DNA from 4 places in the Novosphingobium sp. EMRT-2 genome. Region 1 is predicted to be linked to each of the others. Evidence: riboswitches for the same ligand, from Rfam matches in the RefSeq annotation. Region 1 holds a riboswitch; each other region holds the start of a gene.

Region 1 (5,715 bases):
GTAGCGCACGCCGCCGTTGAGCGTCAGCCCGGCGAGAGGCGTCGCGCGCAACTCGCCATAGAGGCTGTCGGTCGAAGCGCGCTGCGGCACCAGCGCATAGGGCGCGGTGTTGTTGCCGGGCGAGGCCGTGGTCATGCGCTGTTCCTCGCGTTCGGCGCCGAACACGGCCTGCACCGCGTCGGAAAAGCGGAACGACCCCTGGTATTCGAAGCGGCGGACGCGGCCGTGCGCGTCGAAGTTCAGCGGGCGGATCGCGCGGGCGGGATCGTAGTTCTCGCGGTCGGTCTCGGTCTGCATCGCCGCCAGCCGGTTGGTGAAGCGGCCGTCGAGCAGCGCGAGATTGAGCCCGGCATAGCCCGACCATTCCTTTGTCAGGCCATAGACGAGCGAGTCGCCCGAGGTGCCGTCGAAATCGTTGCGCGCGTCGGCCCAGTAGCCGCGCAGGTCAAACGACAGGTTGGGCGTCAGCTTGAACGTGGCCGTGCCACTGGCCGAGGTGCGGCGGTATCCGTCCGGCTCGGTGCCATTGCTGCGGGCCGAAATGCCGTCGGTGGAGAAGGTCGAGGCGGACAGCCGCCAGTCGACCAGCGTGCCCGTGCCGCCGACGCCGGCTTGCGCGTTCACCGTCTTGTGCGTGCCCGCCTCCACCGCCAGGCTGCCTTCCAGCGGTTTTTCCGCGCGGCGCGTGGTCACGTTGACGACGCCGCCGATCGCGTCGCTGCCCCACAGGATCGATTGCGGGCCGCGCAGGATCTCGATGCGTTCGATGTCATCGACGAACAGGTTGGAAAAGGCATAACCGCCGGACGTGGCGGACGGATCGGACAGCCGCACACCGTCGATCACCATGACCGACTGGCCGGCGTCCGCGCCGCGGATGCGCAGCGAGGTGGCGGTGCCATAGCCGCCGTTGCGCGAAAGGCTGATGCCGGGCGTGCGGACCAGGACATCGGTCACGGCCAGCGGCTGCACCTGCCGGATGGCCGCCTCGTCCAGCACGGTGACGGTGGACGAGACGCGATCCTGCGCGACCGGCGTGCGCAGCGCGGTCACGACGATGGAGGTGTCAGGCGCCGCGTCGGGCGCCGGATCGTCGGGGTAAGGGGCGGCATGGGCGGCCACGGGAAGGCCCAGCGAGAGCGAGAGGACGGAAACAACGGAACAACGGGTCAGGCGCATGGTGCGGTTCCCTGGATACGAACGGCGATGACCTGCCGTTCGGACCGCATGGAAAACGCCCGCCGCGCGACGCCCCGGCGAGATCGCCGGAGGGCACGAGACGACGCTTCCCGCACGGTCTTCCCGGCAGGCAGTGGCTGTCGTTGCGCGAGGGATCGTCCCGCCTTTGACGCGGGAACCTCGAACGTCCGGTGCACCCTGCCCGAACGAAGAACGACCGCGTCAGGCAGGTCTCCTGGCTCGCGGGTCAATGCTGGTCCGGCCGCCTTCTCAGGACGGTGAAGTCCCAATGGCGTGATGGCCGGTCGGCTCGCCGCTTACAGTTGCAGGGGCAGCCGGGGTTTCGCACCCCGTTCCCTTTTGATCCCCTTTCGGGGAACCTGTCGCAGAGCGGCGGATAGCTTCGCGCCGGCCATGCCGCAAGCGCGAATGCTTGCGGCGGCGCATCGCTTCGCTTATCACCGGCAGCGTAACGGGTGCCCGAAAGGGCTTAATCGGGAAGTCCGGCCGGCGGAAATCCGCCGAATCCGGCACTGCTCCCGCAACTGTGACCGGTGAGCGCATCGCCATCACGCCATTGGGGTTCCGGCCCTGAGAAGGCGGCGACAGGCGCGATGATCCGGGAAGTCAGGAAACCGGCCCGCTACCGTCGTTCCTTCGCGCGGGCGGGATGCACCGGGCGGACGAGGGCTTCTCCCTTGGCGGACGACATATGTGCGTTTGTTGCCGAAGGGGGCCTGTGATGAACTGCGTCTGACATCCACGACACCCGCAGCAGGCGTGCGCCCCGGCCCCGAGCTTTCGGTTCCGCGCCCGCCCGCGCACCGCAAAGGCCCCCGCGCCGCAGCCGATGGTCGCGTGCGCGGCCACAACGCGAAATCCAACCCGTTCAGGAGACCCCTCATGGTCCGCAATACCCGATTCGAACTGTCCGTCTTCGGGCTTCTCGCACTCGTCATGCTCGTCACGCGCAGCCATTCGCTTAGCCAGGTCATCCACCTGCCCGATACCAGCCTCGCCAGCTTCTTCGTGCTGGGCTTCTTCGTCCGCCGCGCGGCGGCGTTCGGCGCGCTGTTCCTGCTTGGCTATGCCATCGACGTGGTAGTGATCGGCTGGTTCGGCCAGTCGAGCTTCTGCTTCACGCCCGCCTACTGGATGCTGGTGCCCGCCTATGGCGTGATGTGGCTGGCCGGACGGTACGCGCAAACCCGGCTGGGTGCGAGCCTTGCCGCCCTGCCGATCATGGCCGTGCTGCTGATCTGCGCCACCTTCGCGTCCGAACTGCTTTCCAGCGGCGGCTTCTACTTCCTCGGCGGCCGCTTCGCCGATCCCACGCTCGCCGGCTTCCTGCCGCGCATCGGGCGCTATTTCCCGCCGACGCTGTGGGCCACGCTGGGCTGGAGCGGCCTGGCCGCCGCCGCGTTCTCGCTGCTGTCCCTGATCCGGCCCGAACTGCGTGAAAGCGAGCGCCGGTGAGCGGAACCGACGACAGCGCGCACCGCGAGCGCACTCGCCGGCACAAGGCGGTGGTCGACGCCAAAATCGCCGCCGCCACGCGCGACAAGGGCCTGCTGCTGGTGCTGACCGGCAACGGCAAGGGCAAGTCCTCCAGCGCCTTCGGCATGGTCGCGCGCACGCTGGGATACGGTCGCAAGGCGGCCGTGTTCCAGTTCATCAAGGGGGCCGAGAACGTGGGCGAGCGCGCCTTCTTCTCGCGCCATCCCGACGTGATCTGGGAAAAGTGCGGCGAAGGCTTCACCTGGGAAACGCAGGACCGCCAGCGCGACATCGCCGCCGCGCGCGCCGGCTGGGAAAAGGCCAGGGCGGCGCTCGCCGATCCCGCGATCAGCCTGGTCGTGCTGGACGAGCTGACCTACCTCGTCACGTATCGCTACCTCGCGCTCGACGAGATCATGCCCGCGCTGGAAGCACGGCCTGCGATGCAGCACGTCGTCATCACCGGCCGCGCCGCCGACGAGGCGCTGATCGCCGCCGCCGACACCGTCAGCGCGATCCGCGACGTGAAGCACGCCTTCCGCGACGGCGTGCGCGCGCAGGAAGGGATCGACCGGTGAAGACGGCGCGTTGCCCGGCCCTGCTGGTCAGCGCGCCGGCATCCGGACAGGGCAAGACACTGGTGACGGCGGCGCTGGCCCGCCGCCACCGCCAGGCCGGGCGCAGGGTTCGCGTGTTCAAGTGCGGCCCGGACTTCCTCGATCCGATGATCCTCGAACGGGCAAGCGGCGCGCCGGTCTATCAGCTCGACCTGTTCATGGTGGGCGAAGCCGGATGCCGCCGCCTGCTGGCCGATGCCGCGCGCGAGGCCGATCTCATCCTCGTCGAAGGCGTGATGGGCCTGTTCGACGGCGATCCGTCCGCCGCCGATCTGGCCGCCCGCTTCGGCCTGCCCGTGCTGGCGGTGGTGGACGGCAGCGCCATGGCGCAGAGCTTCGGCGCGCTGGTCCATGGGCTGGCCACCTACCGCGATGACGTGCGCGTGATCGCGGGGCTGGCCAACCGCGTTGCGGGAGAACGTCATGCGGCCATGCTCGGCCACAGCCTGCGCGGCGGCGTGCAATGGCTGGGCGCCCTGCCCCGCGATGCCGGGATCGCCTTTCCCGAGCGCCATCTCGGCCTTGTGCAGGCGGACGAGATCGCCGATCTCGACGGGCGCATCGACCGGGCGGCGGCCGCGCTGCCCGACGAAGCCTGCTGGCTGCCGGCGCTGGTGGATTTTGCCAGACAGGACGCTCCATCCCCCGCGCAACGCGATCTCGCCGGGCTGCGGATCGCCGTCGCGCGGGATGCGGCGTTCGGCTTCCTCTATCCCGCCAACCTCGATTGCTTGCGCGCGATGGGCGCGACGCTGGCGTTCTTCTCGCCCCTCGCCGATACGGCGCTGCCCCCATGCGACGCGCTGTGGCTGCCCGGTGGATACCAGGAACTTCACCTCGACCGGCTGGCCGGCAACCACACTATGCGCGATGCGATCCGCGCGCACCATGCGGCGGGAAAGGCGGTGCTCGCCGAATGCGGCGGCATGCTCTATTGCCTGGAGGCACTGGACGACGGCAAAGGCGCGCACGCCCCGATGCTGGGCCTGATGCCGGGCCGGGCGACAATGCAGGCGAGCCTTGCCGCGCTGGGATTGCAGGACATGGCGCTGCCCGCCGGGAGCCTGCGCGGCCACACGTTCCACTATTCCCGGCTGGAAACCCCGTTATCGCCTGTTACCCGCGCCACGAACCCAAACGGACGAACCGGAGAGGCCCTGTTCCGGCAGGGATCGCTGCACGCCAGCTACATGCATTTCTATTTCCCCTCCTCGCCCGCCGCTGTCGCCAGCCTGTTCGGCGCATGAAGACGGACGATTCCTGCGCAGATCGCATATAACCCGCGTGGCGCAATGCGATAAATCCGGCGCAGTTTCGCATCCCGGGAGCAGGCAGGCAATCGATGGCAACCAACGTGACCACGACCATAGACGGCCGGCTCAAGCGCGTGCTGCGGCACATGCCCGCGCCGGTGGGCATCGTCACCAGCTTCGATCCCGCAACGAACACGCCGGTCGGCCTCGCCATGTCCGCGATCATGCCGGTGTGCCTCGATCCCTGCGCGATGGCGATCTGCGTCAACCGGTCGGGATCGAGCCACGACGCGATGATCCGCGCGGAGCGCTTCTGCATCAACCTGCTGCATGACGCGCACGACGCGCACATGGCGCCGTTCGCCGGTGCGGCCGCGCGCGAGGAACGCTTCGCGCAGGACGACTGGCGTCAGCATGGCCCGGTCTGGTTCATCGAAGGGGCGCCCGCGAACATCTTCTGCGCCATTCGCGAGCGCGTGCCCTATGGAACGCATGACCTGCTGGTGGGCGAGGTCTATGACCTGTTCGACAACGGCGGCGAGGATATCCTTGGCTGGGCGAACGGTGCGCTCGGCCGGATCAATCCTCTGCGCTGACCAAACTCAGGCCAGAACCGCGCGATAGCGGGCGGCGACCTCGCTGCGGGAAAGCTGGGGGCCAAGCGCCACGCGCGCCGACTGCATCGCTTCCCACCCGGCCAGATCGGCCAGCGGCGGAATCGTCACGCTCTCGCCGCGATCGAGCCCGACCAGCGCGGCATCGACCAGATCGTTCACGTCCATCACCATTTCTGCCGGGAAGGCATCGATGTCCTTGCCCGACCGTTCCCATATCTCCGTGCGCGTCGCGCCCGGAAGCACCGCCTGCACGTGCACGCCGCTGCCCGCCAGCTCGGTGGACAGCCCCTGCGAGAGGTTCAGGATGAACGCCTTGCTGCCGCTGTAGGTGCCATCGAACATTTCCGGCGCCAACGCGAGCACCGACGCGAGGTTGACGATCGCCCCGGCGCCCTCGTGCGTCAGGCGCAGCGCCGCGGCGCGGGCCAGCAGCGCCGGCGCGGTGATGTTGAGCGCGATCAGGCGCACCACTTCGTCGGCCGGACTGGTAACCAGCGTGCCGGTGAGCGACATGCCCGCGTTGTTGACGAGCAGACCAAGGTTGGGGATCGT
Region 2 (5,715 bases), on a different replicon from region 1:
TTCTCGCCGCCGCCCGGCAACTGGATGCCATCGACCTGCAGGCGCGAATATTCCTTGTCGAGGCCGCGCAGGCGCAAATCCTTGTCTTCGCCAGGACCGCCGCCGGTATAGACGCCGGGCAGCCGCTTGATGACGCCGTTGAGAATGAAGCCCGAAGGACGACGTTCGATGTCCTTGCGGGTGATCGTCGCGGTTGCCGAAGTGTCATTGGTGATGACGACACTGTTTTCGGAGGCACCGGCCATGCTGAGACTCGGAAGAAGGACGCTGTTGTCGAGTTCCTCCTGCGACACCTCACCCTTCTGGGGGCCTCCGTCCGTTTCAGCGGCAAGGGCGGGCTGGGCGAACAGTCCGATAAGGGCCACCCCGATCATCCATTGGGAACGAAGGGTGCGGAAGGCCGGGGCCTGAATCGGCTGCAAGGTCATTATATCGTCTTTCTTTTCTAGCTGGTGATGGTGAAGTCGACCGGCAGGGTGTAGCTGGTCTGGAATACGTCCCGGCTCCAGTCCGGGATCGGGAAGGGTTGTGCCCGCTCGAAGATCGAGCGGATTTGGCGGTCCAACTCCGGCGAACCGGTCGAACGGACAAGCTTGAGGCTGGCGATCCGGCCATCCGCCGTCAGGTTGAACAGCACCAGACCACGCCCCTGGATTCCGGCGTCGCGCAGTTCGCGCGGATAGCGCTTGTGCCGGCCGAGGTGGGCCATCAGTACGCCTGCATAGCGGCTCTGCTGCTGCTTGATTTCTACTCGATCGGGTGCGGGCGGCGCTTCTGCAACAGTCGGCTTGGGTGCGTCGTCCCGCATTGGCGGCCAAGCAGCAGGCGAAGCTGCTGCGACAGCCGCAGTCGGCGACACGTTGGGAGCGAGATTAATGGAAACCGGTGCAGGAACGTCCGCTATGGCCGCTGCCTTCATGTCCGGTGCCTGAACCGCCTTCCGCTCTGCCGCCTCAGCGGCGGCTGGCGCTGGCGGCGGAGCGGGCGGCGCAAGCTGGACGACTGTCAGGCGCTCGGATTTCTCGACACGAAGAGGACCAAGGCCTGGGCCGAACCCTGCGAACAAAGCTGCCATCGCCAACCCGTGAAGCAGGGAGGCTACAGCGAACGCAATTTTTCGATTCGCGCCGGGGTTATATTGCGATCTCTCACAGTCCAATGAAACCAGTTCGTTTCGGACTGGCCCTTCACTTCGAAATTGCGGTGAATCTACCTCTCTCGCTGTGAAGATATTGGATTCGCCTGTCTGCGGGGGAGCAGCGGGCAGCGGAAAACCCACGGTATTCCGCGTGCTTTTGCTTTGCCCTGATACCGCAAGTGTAGCCATCAATCCCCCCGGATGAACCGCGCAATATGGTAGATGCGAACGCTTCGCAATAACAATTGTATCCGACCGATCCTTGATTTCGGTCAACGATCTCGGCTAGGGCGGGTCATACTGAGAATGAATTGCAAACGGGGTGGCTATGGCGATGGGTTCCGCACGCGGGTGGCATAAGTGGGTGAGCATCGCGCTGCTCATTCCGATGTTCATCATCGGCGCGACGGCGATCTTCATTGCGCACGACAAGTCTCTGGGCACCCAGGACTTGAAACTCGCGCCTGCCATGGCGGGCAATGCCATGAACATGAAGATGCCCGAAGTCATCGTGCGCGACGTCGCTACGGTTGGGGATGCGACCTTCATCGCCAGCCAGGCGGGCCTGTTCAGGATGGTCGGCGGCTTCCCGGTTCGTGAGCCGGGCATACCCAAGGGCGAGTTCCGTTCGGTCAAGGCCGATGCTGCGGGTACGCTCTATGCCGCCGGCAAGTATGGCCTTTGGCAGAGGGCCGGGAGCGGCGCGTGGACACAGCTTCGCGAGGGCGACTTCCATGGTCTGGGGCTGATGCCCAATGGCATTGTCGCCTATCTCAAGGACCAGGGCACGCTGCTGAGTTCCGATGGTGGCAAGAGCTGGATCGAAGCTCCCGGATTCGCCAAGCTTGGGGTTCTCGCCGCCAGGGAGCCGGAAGCCTACACGCTGCAAAAGCTGGTCATGGACCTCCACACCGGCAAGTTCTTCTTCGGCAAGAGCGCCGAGTGGATATGGATCGACATTCTGGGCGCGACGCTCCTGATGCTCTGCCTTACCGGCGGCTGGATGTGGTGGCGCAGTCAAAAGCAGAAGGCTCAGCCAGTTTGACCGGTCCCGAATAGCAGGACACGCTATGCTCAGCCTGCTGCTCGCCCTTTGCGGACTGGCGCTTCTGGCGATCCTCTTCTGGCTGACCGACGCCGGTCGAAGGGCGCTGCGTCGCCGATGGGATGCATGGCGTCAGCGGCCGCACCTGTTCCGCGTGACCCGGCGGATCGATCATGACGAAACGCATTTCTCGCTCCATCTTACGCCGGTGGGAGGCAAGTGCCGTCCTTTCATTGCCGGACAATATCTGACCGTCCTCGGCCCCCTGCTTCCGGCGGGAAACCACGCCGAGCGCCGCTATTCGCTCGACCGCTGGGATGCCTCGCCCGGCGAGTACGGCCTGACGATCAAGAAGGAACCGATGGGCCGCGTCTCGGGCTGGCTGCACGAGACGATCCGTGAAGGTGACGAGTTGCAATGCCGTCTGCCGGAGGGTGATTTCGTCCTGCCGGAGATCGGCGATAACGCGCCTATCGTGTTGATAGCGGCCGGTGTCGGCATTACTCCGCTCAGGTCGATGATCCATGCCTTGCGCGCGCGGGCTAGTGGCCCCGTCACCTTGTTCTTCACGGCGCGAAGCTTGCCGGGCCTGATCTTTCACGAAGAGTTCGAAACGCTGGCACGGGAATGGACCTCCTTCCGATACCACGCCCGCCTGACGGGGCAGGACGACATGTGGGAAGGAAATACAGGCCGTTTCAGCGCAGCCGATCTTGTCACCGCCGACAATGGCCGTGCCCACTACCTGTTCTGTGCCTCGCACGCGATGATCGAGGATCTGTCACAGGGGCTGCGCGACAAGGGCGTCCCGCGCTCGCGCATCCACTACGAGTTGTTTGCTACCAGCGCGGGTCTGTGCGGCAATTTCACCATGACCGTAGGCGAGGCGGAAATCCCGGTCGAGGGCTATCCCAGCTTGCTCGCCGCCATGGAGACGCATGCCATTCCGGCAGTGTCCGACTGCCGGGCCGGGCACTGCGGCCTCTGCCGCCGCCATCTTGCTTCCGGGAGCGTCGAACATGGGCCGGGCCTTGCCTGTTCGCTGCGCCCCGGCGAGTTCCTCCCCTGCATCGCTGTTCCAACAAGCGATATCAGAATCGCGGCCTGAGCGATGCGGCGCTCGAGCTCAGTACTGCGTCAGGATGGCGCGACTTGCGCAATCCTGACGATGCTCAAATCCCACGCTCCTTGCTGCACCGAGAAGCAAAGGCATTGGCATCCGCAACCGCATCGTCTAATCGGCCCGCTGAATGTTGGATATTTTCAGCATTCATTGATCGCGCCGGTGCCCTGACAAGGGGCTTAATCGGGAATGCGGTGCGGGAGCTTGCTCCCAAATCCGCGGCTGTCCCTGCAACTGTAAGCGGATAGCGCGATGCACATCGTCCCTTCGATGGAAAAGGGGCAGCCACTGGGCCGGACGCTAAATCCTGCGAGGCCTGGGAAGGCGTGCATCAAGCTGTGACCCGCGAGCCAGGAGACCTGCCGGCGTCTGGTCGCTCTTGCCCTGGTCCAGGGGATGGCCGCGGCACGGTGAACTCCGTCTGAGCGACGAACGAGCGGCTGGGGCCGCATCGGCAGACGTGCGTTGGCCGCCCATGGCGTCCGGCCGCCGCGCGTGCCGACCGTTCGCGAACGGCACGCCCCGGCCACGTCGCAAGACGCCGGGGGACTATGTGTGACCAAGACTTTCCTTTCCAGTTGCGCGCTCGTCGCGCTCATCCTGCCTGCCCTCGCGCATGCCGAAACGGCGGCAGAAACCGATGCCGCCGAAGCCGAACGATCGGGCAGCGAGATCGTGGTTTTCGGGCGCGGTGAAGCGAAGATCGGTACGGCTCATGCCGCCAGCGAAGGCAGCGTTGCCGGTTCCGATCTGCTGGTCCGTCCGCTCCTTCGCGTGGCCGAGCTCCTGGAAGCGGTTCCCGGCATGGTGGCGGCCCAGCATTCGGGGAGCGGCAAGGCGAACCAGTATTTCCTGCGCGGCTTCAACCTCGATCATGGGTCGGACTTCACGACCTATATCGACGGTGTGCAGATGAACTTCCGCACACACGGCCACGGTCATGGCTATCTCGATCTCAATGGCCTGATCCCGGAAATCGTGGCGCGGGAAGATTTTCGCAAAGGCCCCTACCGAGCCGATGGAGGCGATTTTGCCCTGGCCGGGGCAGCCTATATGTCCACCATCGACGAATACGAACGGCCCTGGGCATCGGCCGAGGCCGGTTCCTATGGCTGGCGCCGGGTTGCCGTCGGCGGAACATTTCGCGGTTTGGGACAGGGCGACCTAACCCTCGTCGGCCAGGCGAAGGTCTATGATGGTCCCTGGCAGGAGCCAGAACGCCTGCGTCATTACTCAGGCTTCGCCAAATACCGCATGCCGGTCGGCGCGGGCACCGTTGAGGCTACACTTCATGCCTATCGGGCGACATGGAGCCCGACCGAGCAGATTCCCGAGCGGGTCGTCGGCACGCCTCTGTGCCCGGACGTGTTCTGCTCTCCTGATCCATCCGCGCGTGGCGAAACCACACGGCTGATCGGGAACATCATGGTCGAACAGCCGAGTTGGCGCGCCAATGCCTATGCCCAGTTCTACGACTGGTCGATGTTCTCGAACCCAACTTATGCCGACGCCGATGGAACCAGCGCACAGATCCGGCAATTCGACCAGCGCTGGGTGTTCGGGCTGATGGCACAGAAGCGCTGGGAACCTGCACCCGGTCTGTCGCTGACGGTGGGCACCGAGAACCGGTATGACGCCATCGGCAATGTCGGCGTTGACCGCACCGCCGACCGCACGTTCCTGGCCTCGCTTGGTCACTATCGCGTCAAGGAACTGTCGTCCGCCCTTTATGGCGAGGCAACCTGGACGCCGATCCAAGGGCTGCGCCTGACGGGCGGCCTGCGCGGAGACTATTACCACCATTCTGTCGAGGCGCGCGATCCGGCTGCCATCTCGCTGGGGGAGGGGAGTGGCTCCGACGCGATCATCTCGCCAAAGGCTGCCTTGGCCTATCGGATCACGCCGCATTTCGAGGTCTACGCCAACTGGGGCAGGGGTTTCCATTCCAACGATGTTCGCGGTGCGGTGAATACGGCCAGTCCTGTCCCGGTGCTCGTCCGCGGCACCGGCAAGGAACTGGGCGCGCGCCTGCAATTCTCCGGCGTGAGCCTGACAGCGACATACTGGTGGCTGCATGTCGGCAGTGAACTGCGCTTTGTGGGTGATTCCAATGCCGTCGAACCGTCGGGGGCCAGTCGAAGGCGCGGCTATGAAATCGTTGCATTCTGGCGGCCGTTTCCATGGCTTGCGCTCGATGGCAACTTCACTGCCAGCCACGCGCGCTACGACAACGGCGATCATATTCCCAACGCGTTCGAAAACGCAGCGTCGGCCGGTGTTGCTCTGGTTCTCGATCCATGGGAGGCGAGCCTCCGGGTGCGTCATCTCGGCCCTTCACCCCTGGTCGAGGACAATAGCATCCGTGATTCCGGCAGCACGGTCTTCAATGCCCGCGCGGCATGGAAGGGC
Region 3 (5,715 bases), on a different replicon from region 1:
GGCATCGGCCCCCGCCACGCGCTGCGCCAGCCCGTCGGTATCGGCCACGCCATCCGCCCCTTCGGACGCAGTATCGAGCACATGATCCGATGCCGCCAGCCATGCTTCGCCCGCCGCGCGGCGGGCCTCATCGGTATAGGTCTCGGCTGCGTCACCAAGGCCCAGACCATAACGGCCCGGAGCCGGACCATAAACGCGCGGAGTAACCAGCTGCCCGGCAAAAGGGTTCCATTCAGCCGGCTCATCGCGCCCGCACAGCGCGCGTACAGCCTGCCCGAACAGCACCGGCAGCGTGGGGAAGGCATCGCGGAACAGGCCCGACACCCGCAAGGTGACGTCAAGGCGCGGTCGGTCCATCACAGCGAGGTTGAGGATTTCCACCCCCGTCACCCGCTCCGACGCCATGTCCCACACCGGCTTCGCGCCCAGGAGGTGCAGCGCCATGGCGAACTCCTCGCCCGCCGTGCGCATCGTCGCCGAACCCCACAGGTCGACCACCAGCCCGCGCGGATAGTCGCCGTGATCCTGAAGGTGCCGACGGATCAGTTCTTCGGCCAGCACCACGCCCTGCGCATATGCGGCGCGCGAAGGCACCGCGCGCGGGTCGATCGTGTAGAGATTGCGCCCGGTCGGCAGCACGTCGCTGCGCCCACGGAAGGGCGAACCTGAAGGCCCCGGAGCCACTCGCCGCCCGTCCAGCGCAGCCAGCAGACCGGCCCGCTCTGCATCCCCATGTTCGCCGCGCCCGAACACGTGCAGCCCGTCGCCGAACTGGCTTTCCTTCACGTCGCATACGAACCGGTCGATCCGGGTGATCGCCTCCACCAGCGTGGTCGCCTGATCCAGCCCAAGCTCGGCCTCCAGCCCCAGCGCCCGCGCCTCTTCGCGAATGTCGCCCTGCAACCGGTCGCGCCGGGCCGGGTCCAGCCCCCCGGCATTGGAGAATTCGTCGAGCAAGGCCTCAAGCCGATGAAGCCCAGCGCCGGTGCCCGACTGCGCCAATGGCGGCGGGGCATGGCCCAGGGTAACCGCCCCGACCCGCCGCTTGGCCTGCGCCGCCTCGCCCGGATCATTGACGATGAAGGGATAGATGACCGGTAGCGAACCGGTCAGCGCCTCGGGCCAGCAGCAATCCGACAGGGCGACCGCCTTGCCCGGCAGCCACTCGAGCGTGCCGTGCGCACCGACATGAACCAGCGCATCGACCCCTTGGACGCGCAGCCAGAGGTAAAACGCCACATAGGCGTGGCGCGGACAGCGGGAGAGATCGTGATAGTCCCTATCGCGGCTTGCGGCATGGCCACGCTCCGGCTGCAGGGCGATGCTGGCGTTTCGCACGGTCGTTGCAGCAAAGCGGAACGAACCATCGACAACCGCTTCGTCATCCTCTGGCTCGCCCCAAGCCGCCGCCAGATCGCTGCGCAATTCCTCGGGCAATTCAGCCAGCGCGTGGCGATAGTCGGCAACCGGCCAGCAGACCTGTTCGCACTGCAACGCGGTCGTCAAATCCGCGCCTTGCCCCACTGCGTACCCCGCCTCGGCGAGATAACCCAGCATGGCCTGTGCCGAGGCCAGCGCATCCAGCCCCACGGCATGCGCCATCTGGTGCGCCTTGCCCGGATAGGTCGAAAGCACCAGCGCCAACCGGCGTTCCCCCGCCGGCTTCTGCGCCAGGGCGATCCACCCGGCCACCCGTTCCGCAATCGCCTCAACCCGCCCCAAATCCGCGCGATGCACGCCGCGCGAAAAGGCAAGGTCCGGGTCGCGCTCGCTGGCTTCCTTGAAGCTCGCGACCCCCGCCAGGATCCGCCCGTCGATCTCGGGCAGCACCACATGCATCGCGAGATCCGCCGGGGAAAGCCCGCGCGAAGCCGCCGCCCAGGCATCACGGCCCGAAGTCGCCAGCGCGATCTGGAACACCGGAACGCCCGCTCCATCGAGCGGCGTATCCCCATCCTCGCCCCGCGCCGAAAATGCCGTAGCATTGACGATTGCGGCCGGCGCCAGAGCGCGCACCCACTCGTCCATCTGCCTGCGCACTTCCTGCGCTTTCAGCGAGGGAGCAAAGATCGAGAGCGTATCGAAGCCGCGCCGCTCCAGCGCTCCATGCAAGGCTACGAAGGGATCGAGATCGTGCGCCGTCAGGTAGGAGCGATAGAACACGATCAGGACCAGCGGCCGTTCGCCGCGCACGAATGTCTGCGGATCGACAAGCCCCCGCTCTGGATGCCAGAATCCGACTATAGGCAAGGGCTCGCAGTCCGCCTCAGTCCCTCCGCTCAGCCCTGCCGCGCGGGCCAGGACGCCCAGCGCCGCCTCCGCCGCCTGAGCACCTCCCGCCTCGCATAGCCGCGACAGCTCCCGCAGAGCGGACGCCGGAACCGTCGACACGCTATCCAGCCGCTCGTCAGGGCGGCCATCGCCCGAAATGACCGCCAGCGCCATCCCGCGCGAGCGGGCCAGCGCCTCGACCTGCTGGAGACCATAGCTCCAGTAGGGCGTGCCGCCGATCAGCCGGATCAGGATGGCCCGCGCACCCGATAGCGTCCGTTCAAGATAGGTATCGACCGAGAGCGGATGCGCCAGCGCGGCCAGATTGGCGAGCCGCAGGTCCGGAAAGGCTGCATCGCGCGCCCGCGCCAAACGCCATCCGCCCGCGAAAGCGCCCAGGTCGCTGTCCGAGAAGGACAGGACCACAAGATCCGCGGGCTCCTGCCCCAGATCCTGCGGGACGGCGGTTTCCTCCATCCCGTGGGTTTCGCGGAAGATAACGTGCATCGGCAGCGGTCAGTCTTGCAGCACAGCGTGCAGAACGCCGTGGTCGATCGCGTCATGCTCGGCGATGGCGACCAGCGTTGTGCGCCGCGCCTCACCGGGCCGCCACGGGCGATCATAATGATGGCGCACACGAGTACCCACGGCCTGCACTAGCAAGCGCATCGGCTTACCGGTCACGGCGGCATAGCCCTTCACCCGCAGGATACCATGATCGCGCGCCAGCGTTTCGATCCGGCCCACAAGGTCCGTCGGATCGGCAATCTCATCGAGCGCGATCACCGTGCTGTCGAAGTCCTCGTGCTCGTGATCATCGTCACCATCATGATGCGAAGGGCGCGAGGCAATGTCATCCTCGGCGGCAGAACCAAGCCCCAGGATGACGCGCGGATCGATGACACCTTCGGTCAGCTCGATCACCGGCACCGGGCGCGGAGCCTCGGCGGCGATCACCGCGCGCGCGGCGGCGACACCTTCCGCCCCGGCCAGATCGACCTTGGTCAGCAGGACCATGTCGGCGCAGGCCAGCTGATCCTCGAACACTTCGGACAGCGGGGTTTCGTGATCGATGCCGGGATCGGCGGCGCGCTGGGCATCAAGTGCCGCCACATCAGGCGCGAAACGCCCGGCCGCCACCGCTTCGGCATCGGCCAGCGCCAGCACGCCGTCCACGGTGATCCGGCTACGGATCGCGGGCCAGTCGAACGCTTTGAGCAGCGGTTTGGGCAGCGCCAACCCCGACGTCTCGATCAGGATGTGGTCGGGGCGCGGTTCGAGCGCGAGCAGCTTTTCCACCGTCGGGATAAAATCGTCGGCCACGGTGCAGCAGATGCAGCCATTGGCCAATTCGACGATGTTCTCCGCCGGACAGTCGGGAACGGCACAGGATGCAAGAATATCGCCATCGACGCCCAGCGTGCCGAATTCATTGACCACCACCGCCAGCCGCCGCCCGCCGGCATTGCGGATCAGATGGCTGATGAGCGTGGTTTTCCCGGCGCCCAGAAAGCCGGTAACGATGGTGACAGGCACCTTGGACAGGTCGGTCACATGCAATCCCCCGCGCGCCAGAGCGAGAACAGGCGGGGCTTGCCGGACGTTGTCCGGCCGGCGCGCGAGCGACGGGCGGGCGCCGCAAGGCACCCGTCACCACACGGCCGTGCAGCCCCAGCCGCACAGCTTCGTCGCTCAGACGGAGAGTTACCGTGCCATGACCATCCCCTGGATCAGGCAAGAGCGACCGGTGCGCCGGCAGGTCTCCTGGCTCGCGGGTCACAGCTTGATGCACGCCTTCCCGGATTTGCACTGATGCCCAGCATCATGCATTGCCCAGTGGCCGCCCCTCACGAAGAGAGGCATGTGCATCGCGCTATCCGCTTACAGTTGCAGGGACAGCCGCGGATTTGGGAGCGAACCCCCGCACCGCATTCCCGATTAAGCCCCTTGCGGGGCACCGGCGCGATCATCGAAGGACGGGCAAGCCCGATCCTTCAGACCTGCCCCTAGACGAAAATGTCGGCCAAGCCAATTGGCGTTCTGGCTTCATCCTCTTCGCGCCATCGCCTTATCACAGCAGGGTCCGCCGCAAGCTGCTCGATCGCAAGGCAGGGATAGGTCCAAAGTGAAATCTCGGTTGTGCCCTTCTTGATCCTCGATATCCCCGACAGCGCCAGGCGGCCGTCCTTGCCCCACCGAATTCGCTCACGGGACGTGATACCAAGTATTTGCTCGACCTGCCCTTGGCTAATCGGCTTGCACGCGATCCTGAACAATCTTTCCCGCAGCCTCATGATGAGCTGTTCTGCGGCCTGCCGCGAACCTGCATCAAAGACACAGCTTTGGCTGGATTTGATGAAAGTTCCGCCGGAACGCACCATAAACATTCGAATGGCAGCGTCGCGCTCGCCGTGATGCACCCGCAGCCCGAGCGGCATTCGGACGTCGAGATTGATCGAGACGGCCCAGGAATCGTCGCAATGCTTCATCACGACGCAGCGATTGCCATGGCGACGATCAGGCAACGGCGGACACCTCGATCTCGTCAAATCGCTTCCATCGATAGATCGCGAAACTGGCCAGCCAGCACAGCACGAAAAGGCCGATGATCGCGAACCCCAGACTGTTGAAATTCTCGCCCAGTTCGGTCGCCAGACTCCATGGCCATCCGGTCAGGCCCAACTTCTCGCCGATCAGCGCCAGCGTCTCGATGCCGCCGATGACGATGGCCACGATCGCCGAAATCAGGGTGATGGTGATATTGTAGTAGAGCTTACGGATCGGCTTGACGAAGGCCCATTCATAGGCGCCGAGCATCACCACGCCGTCCAGTGTATCGATCAGCGCCATGCCCGCCGCGAACAGCGCGGGCAGGACAAGAATCGTGCCGATCGACAAGCCATTGGCGGCCTGGCTAGCCGACATGCCCAGAATGGCGACTTCGGTCGCGGTATCGAACCCCAATCCGAACAGGAAGCCCAGCGGTGCCATGTGCCAGCTCCTGTTCACCAGCCGGAACATGGGCCGGAACAATCTTGAGAGCAGCCCACGCCCGCTCAGAAGCAGATCAAGGTCGTCGTCAGCATAGCTTCCCCCAGTGCGGACATGGGCAAAGGTTCGCCACACCGAGCGCAGAATCACGAGATTCATACCGGCAATGGCGAAGAGAAACAGCGCGGAGATCACGGTCGCGATCATTCCGCCGAGATCCCTGAATGCGCCGCCGTCCGACAAGGCGCTCGTCGTCAGCGCGATGGTGATCGACGCGATGGCAATGATCCCGGAATGACCGAAAGCGAACCAGAATCCGACCAAAACCGGTCGCTGACCATCTTGCATCAGCTTGCGGGTCACATTGTCGATCGCCGCGATATGATCGGCATCGACCGCGTGACGCAGCCCGAGCCCCCAGGCAAGCAAGGCAGTGCCCAGCATCAGGGGCTG
Region 4 (5,715 bases), on a different replicon from region 1:
TCGGACGTGATGTGTCCGTGGTGCGTGATCGGCTACCACCAGTTGCAGAAGGGGCTGGCCATCCTGGGCGACGAAGTGGCGGCGACGATCCGCTTCCACCCGTTCGAGCTCAACCCCGACATGCCGCCCGAAGGCGAGGAGCAGAGCGCGCACATCATGCGCAAGTACGGGCGCAGCAAGGAACAGGCGGCGGAAGGCCGCTCGCAATTGCTGGCCATCGCCGAGCGGGCCGGCGCCAACTTGTCCTGGTCGGGCGAGGGCACGCCGCCGCCCGCGATGATGTGGAACACCCGCGCCGCGCACACGCTGCTGGTCCACGCGCTGCGTGATTACGATGCGGAAACCGAAGTGCGGCTGAAGCTCGCGCTGTTCGAGGCGCATTTCCAGCACCGCCGCAACGTTTCGGACCAGGGCGTGCTGCTCGATGTGGCGGAAAGCTTGGGGCTGGACCGCGCCCGCGCGCAAGCCGCGCTCGACGATCCGGAACTGGCCGCGATTGTCGAGGCGGGCGAGCAGCAGGCGTGGGACTGGAACATCTCGGGCGTGCCGGCGATGGTCGTCAACGGCAAGTACCTGATCCCCGGCGCGCAGGAACCGGACGTCTATGCCAACGCCCTGCGCCGCGTGATCGCGCGCGAGGCGGCGGCGGGGGCAATACCTGAATGAACTTCCGCTATCGGGTGACCACGAAAATCGGCTCATGGGCGGGAATGGCGGGGGGAGCGGACGTTTTGGCTATTACCATCCACCGCCCCAATATTCAGCGATACCGCCAGCGGCAAAGCCTACGCCAATAGCAAGGATGAACACGCCAAAGCCGGTAAGTGCTTTGCGCATGTAACCCTTGTGCTTGTCTAACTTCTTGAAACCGCTAGCCCACATTGGAAGCCAGTAGCGGCTAGCGTAAACGAGAGCAGCAACACCGACGCACCAAGCGCCGACGAACACCACTTCCATGCTCTTGGCGAGAAACGTCATCCCGCTTTTTTGCACGGCGCTTCGACGTCCGCAATCGTGCCTGTTCGGCATGGCTTGACCGCCTCAACTGTCGAAGAAAGCGGACTGATAACCAGTCCCCACACCCGTTCGTCCTGAGCTTGTCGAAGGACGCGCGTGGAGCCGGTCTACCCCTGCGGCTGCGCGATCCACTTGCCGCTGTTCTGGTATTCGGGCCGGATGGTGTTGGCGCCGGGCAGGTTCGATCCCGCAGGATGCGAACCGGCGGGAGGTGTGCCGGGCAGCCGGTCGCTCGCGCGGAACACGGCATCGCCGCCGCGCTGCTCGATCGCCGGCGCATAGGCGGGCGCGGTGGCGTGGGGCAGCGGCGCCTGCCCGAACGCGGCGGACGTGGCCGCCGGCACCGGCGCGGCCTGCTGTTGCAGCGCGGCCAGGCGGCCATCCTCGTAGGCGCGGGCGAGCGCGACCGGATCGGCGATGTCGGTGGGCGCGGGCGTCCAGGTGCGCGGATGCGGCGCGGCGATCGGCTCGCCCCCGGCATAGACCGCGTTGAACGCCGCCGGGCGGCCCGCGCCGCCGCTCCAGCGGTAGAACCGGTGCGCGCCGATCGTGCCGATGAACGTCAGGCTGTCGGCCCAATAGGGGTGGATCGCGCTGGTGTGGTAATGCGTGGCCAGGCCCACCGGGGCATAGACGTACCCGGCCAGCGCATCGCGGGCGACGCGCCGCGCGCGTTCCCAGAACGCCACCATCGGCCGGCGCGCCAGCGATCCGTCGCAGGCGAAGCTGAACTGGCAGCCGGGCCGCTCCGATCCCTGATAGACCACGCCGCACACGGTATTGGGGAAGGCGGGATGCGCCACGCGGTTCAGCACCACTTGCGCCACCGCGCGCTGACCGCTGTCGGGTTCCGAAGCGGCCTCGTAATAGATCGCCGCCGTCAGGCATTGCAGCGCGCGCCACTGGTCCTCGCCGCTGCCGCGCGCGAAGATCGGCCGCGCGGCGGGGCCGGCGGGCTCGGCGGTGGAAGCGACCTCCTCGTCGTCGCGGTGCGCGGCCCAGGCCTGTTCGGCGGCATTGGGCGCGATCAGCCCGGTATCGTCGGGTGAGACATAGTAGAAGGCCGATCCGGGAAAGCTCTCGCCCGCCTGCTCGAACGGCTGCAGCGCACCCGCTTCGGCCTGCGCGGCGGCGCGGTCGATTCCGCCGGGGCTGCCCCAGCCGATGGGGCCGAGCACCATCGCGAACAGGCCGATCGTGGCCACGCCGGCCAGACGCTGGCGCAGCAGCGACGGGGTCCGCAGCCGGCGCCGCACCGACACCATGTCGCGCCGGCGGATGCGCGCGGCAAAATCGCGCGGGCGGGGCATCGGCAAGGCGCAGGCGGCGGTCGCTTCAGTGGCTTCGGTGCGTGCCAGGGGAACCGGCGTCACGCCATCGAGCACTGCCGAAGCCGCACGCGCCGCATCCCGCGCCGGCGAGGGCGTGGCCTCGGGCGGAAGGGCGAACGGACGGTAGGCGATCTCCAGCGGCATCGGGTCTTGGACGCGTTCCTTGTACTTTCGTGCGCTAGCGCGCGCGGAAAGGTCCCGCACGCGCGGCGTTCGCGCCGTCCCAGGGCGGCACAGACCCGCGTCATAGGGTGAATCGGTTAAGACTCTTGCCCGTGCCTGCGTTCGGGGCTACGCGCCGCAGCGACGCCACCGGTGCCCCTAAAGGGCCAAGAGGGAATCCGTTGAAGGACCAGTCGGTCCCCGAACCGGAGCTGCCCCCGCAACTGTATCCGGCGAGCGCCCTGTCCACGATGCCACTGGCCGCACGGCCGGGAAGGCGGGCGGGGGGCGATGACCCGGAGAGCCAGGAGACCTGCCGGTGTGTGGTCGTTCCGCGGCCGGGCGGGGTGTACCGGGCGCACGCGTCGTGAGTTCCGCCCGTTGGCCCGGCGGTCCTCCCGCCATGAACGGCAGTTCGTTCATGGGCTGGGAGTCTGAAGAATGCCGGGCAAGTATCTGTTTTTCCTTACCGTATCCCTGTTGGCCGCCACGCCGGCGCTGGCCCAGGACGAGATGGCGCAACCGGCGCCCGCCGCCGTCTCCGCCGATGCGCAGATCACCGTGCTCGCCACGGGCAGCAAGCTGCGGCTCGACCAGACCGGGCAGGCCGTCACCGTCATCACCGCCGACCAGATCGCGCAAGTGCAAGGCCCGGACCTGACGCGCGTGCTGGAGCGCGTGCCGGGCCTCACCTTCTCGCGCAACGGCGGCCTTGGCGGCTTTACCGGCGTGCGCCTGCGCGGCTCCGAAGCCGAACAGGTGCTGGTGCTGATCGATGGCGTGCGGGTGGAAGACGTGTCCTCGCCGTCGGGCGGCTACGATTTCGGCAACCTGCTGACCGGCGGGATCGACCGCATCGACGTGCTGCGCGGCTCGAACTCCGTGGTCTGGGGCAGCGCCGCGATCGGCGGCGTCATCGCGGTGACGACGAAGGAAGTGAACGGCGCGGAAGCCAGCGTCGAATATGGCGCGAAGGAAACCGTCTCCGCCGATGCCGTGGCCGGCGTGGCCAACGATCGCTATGCCTTCTCGCTCAACGGCGGCTACGCGCGCACCGATGGCGTGTCCGCCGCCGCGACCGGCACCGAGCCGGACGGCTATCGCCAGTGGCGCATCGGCGGGCGCGGGCGCGTGAACCTCACCCCCGATCTCTCGCTCAACGCCGTCGCGCGCTATGCCGACAGCCGGCTCGATATCGATGGCTATCCGGCGCCGACTTACACCGTGTTCGGCGACACGCCCGAATTCCAGAAGACGCGCCAGTTCTCGGGCCGCGCCGGGTTCCACTACGCCGGCAGCGCGCTCACGCTCGACGGCGGCTACGCGCTCGCCGATACGCGCCGGACCTACTACGATCCCACCTACGGCACCGATCCGCAGTACGGTTACAAGGGCCGCAGCCAGCGCGTCGACCTCACCGGCCGCATCGCGCTGCCCGCGCATTTCGCGCTCGATTTCGGCGGGGACAGCGAATGGACGCGCTTCTCCTCCACGTTCGATCCCCAGCGCAGCGCGCGCCTCTCCAGCGGCCACGCCCTGCTCGGCTGGTACACCGACCGGGCCAGCCTTGCCGCCGGCGTGCGTGTGGACGATCACAGCCGCTTCGGCACGCAGGCGACGTTCGGTGCCAATGGCAGCGTCCGCGTGGTGCAGGGCCTGCGCCTGCGCGCCAGCTATGGCGAAGGGTTCAAGGCGCCCACACTCTACCAGCTCTATTCGGACTACGGGAACCAGGGGCTCAGCCCCGAACGCAGCCGCAGCTACGATGCCGGGGTCGAATATACCACGGCCGATGGCGTGTTCCATGCCTCGGCCACCTGGTTCCGGCGCGATACGCGCAACCTTATTTCCTATGTCTCGTGCTTCTCGGTCACCAGCCCGCAGTGCGCGGGCGGGCGCTTCGGCTTTTACGACAACGTTGGCAAGACTCGCGCCGAAGGCGTGGAGCTGGAACTGCGCGCCGATGTCAGCCCCACGTTCCGCGCACAGGCGGTCTATACCTATGATCGCGCCCGCAACCTCACCGTCGCGGACGCGAACTACGGCAAGGCGCTCGCCCGCCGCCCACGCAACGCGCTGACGCTTTCGGCCGACTGGACCTCGCCGCTCGCTGGCCTGACCCTGGGTGCGGATGTCCGCCTTGTCAGCGACAGTTTCGACGATGCGGGCAACCGCACCAGGCTCGATGGCTACGAACTGACCACGCTGCGCGCCAGCTTGCCGTTCGGGGATTTCTTCGAACTGTTCGGCCGCGTCGAGAACCTGTTCGATGAAAAGTACCAGACCTCGGCCGGATACGGCACCTGGGGCCGGTCCGCCTTCATCGGCGCGCGGGTGCGGTATTAAGAAACGCCGCGCCTCGCCCTTCCTCACCCCGCCGGCCTTGGGACGGCGAGGCCGGGGGCTGGCGTTGCTGGCGGGCCTCTGCGCGTGCACACCCGCCACGCCGCCACCTTCGGCCGCGCGCGCGCATCCCGCGATCGTTTCGCTCAACCCGTGCAGCGATGCGATCCTGGCCGAAGTGGCCGATCCGGGGCAGGTGCTGGCGCTGTCGCACTACAGCCGCGATCCCCGGTCGAGTTCGATGGACGTGGCGCAGGCCCGGCGCTTCCCCGCCACGCGCGGCACGGTGGAGGAAGTGCTGGCGCTCCATCCCGATCTGGTGCTGGGCGATACGTTCCTCGGCCCGGCGGCGCGCGCGGCCTATGACCGCCTCGGTATTCCGGTTGCCCAGCTTCCCATCGCGATGAACGTGGCCGACAGCCGCGCGCAGGTCCGCCGCATCGCCGCGCTGGCGGGGCATCCGGAGCGCGGCGAGCGGCTCGTCGCGCGGATCGACGCCGCGCTTGCCGCCGCCGCGCCGCCGCCGGGTGCCGCGCCGGTGCCCACGGTCGTCTGGCAATCGGGCGGGATCGTGCCGGGCGAAGGCACGCTGATCGCCGACCTGCTCCGGCGCACCGGCTTTGCCAGTTTCAGCGCCGCGCGCGGGATGCGCCAGGCGGACGTGCTGCCGCTCGAACGGATGCTCGCCGATCCACCGCGCCTGATCCTGGTCGCGTCCGACGCGCACGGCGATGGCGATCGCCTGCTGCACCATCCCGTTCTCGCCGCGCTGGACGGCACCCGGCGCGAAACGCTGGCGTCCGGCCTGCTCTATTGCGGTGGTCCCACGATCGTCCGCGCGGCGGCGCGGCTGCGGCAGGTG

Evidence for each region. A riboswitch is a leader RNA that binds a small molecule or an ion and turns the genes downstream of it on or off. The one in region 1 is predicted to bind cobalamin.
Region 2: linked by a shared signal. The riboswitch ahead of FA702_RS01380 (TonB-dependent receptor) and the one ahead of FA702_RS20530 (hypothetical protein) in region 1 are both predicted to bind cobalamin.
Region 3: linked by a shared signal. The riboswitch ahead of cobW (cobalamin biosynthesis protein CobW) and the one ahead of FA702_RS20530 (hypothetical protein) in region 1 are both predicted to bind cobalamin.
Region 4: linked by a shared signal. The riboswitch ahead of FA702_RS14770 (TonB-dependent siderophore receptor) and the one ahead of FA702_RS20530 (hypothetical protein) in region 1 are both predicted to bind cobalamin.

The regions. Positions count from the first base shown of each region.
Region 1 covers NZ_CP039697.1:569,023-574,737, reverse strand. Annotated here, with positions in the region: gene FA702_RS20535 (TonB-dependent siderophore receptor) at 1-1,179, opposite strand, end outside; cobalamin riboswitch at 1,387-1,578, opposite strand; cobalamin riboswitch at 1,637-1,838, shown strand; gene FA702_RS20530 (hypothetical protein) at 2,083-2,655, shown strand; gene cobO (cob(I)yrinic acid a,c-diamide adenosyltransferase) at 2,652-3,254, shown strand; gene FA702_RS20520 (cobyrinate a,c-diamide synthase) at 3,251-4,540, shown strand; gene FA702_RS20515 (flavin reductase family protein) at 4,636-5,142, shown strand; gene FA702_RS20510 (SDR family oxidoreductase) at 5,149-5,715, opposite strand, start outside.
Region 2 covers NZ_CP039695.1:252,258-257,972, forward strand. Annotated here, with positions in the region: gene FA702_RS01360 (TonB-dependent receptor plug domain-containing protein) at 1-365, opposite strand, end outside; gene FA702_RS22655 (energy transducer TonB) at 446-919, opposite strand; gene FA702_RS01370 (PepSY domain-containing protein) at 1,503-2,183, shown strand; gene FA702_RS01375 (2Fe-2S iron-sulfur cluster-binding protein) at 2,209-3,291, shown strand; cobalamin riboswitch at 3,450-3,688, shown strand; gene FA702_RS01380 (TonB-dependent receptor) at 3,862-5,715, shown strand, end outside.
Region 3 covers NZ_CP039695.1:258,341-264,055, reverse strand. Annotated here, with positions in the region: gene cobN (cobaltochelatase subunit CobN) at 1-2,778, opposite strand, end outside; gene cobW (cobalamin biosynthesis protein CobW) at 2,788-3,825, opposite strand; cobalamin riboswitch at 4,008-4,248, opposite strand; gene FA702_RS01390 (hypothetical protein) at 4,278-4,796, opposite strand; gene FA702_RS01385 (HoxN/HupN/NixA family nickel/cobalt transporter) at 4,789-5,715, opposite strand, start outside.
Region 4 covers NZ_CP039695.1:3,005,864-3,011,578, forward strand. Annotated here, with positions in the region: gene FA702_RS14755 (DsbA family oxidoreductase) at 1-666, shown strand, start outside; gene FA702_RS14760 (hypothetical protein) at 739-978, opposite strand; gene FA702_RS14765 (cell wall hydrolase) at 1,125-2,492, opposite strand; cobalamin riboswitch at 2,645-2,846, shown strand; gene FA702_RS14770 (TonB-dependent siderophore receptor) at 2,952-4,856, shown strand; gene FA702_RS14775 (ABC transporter substrate-binding protein) at 4,921-5,715, shown strand, end outside.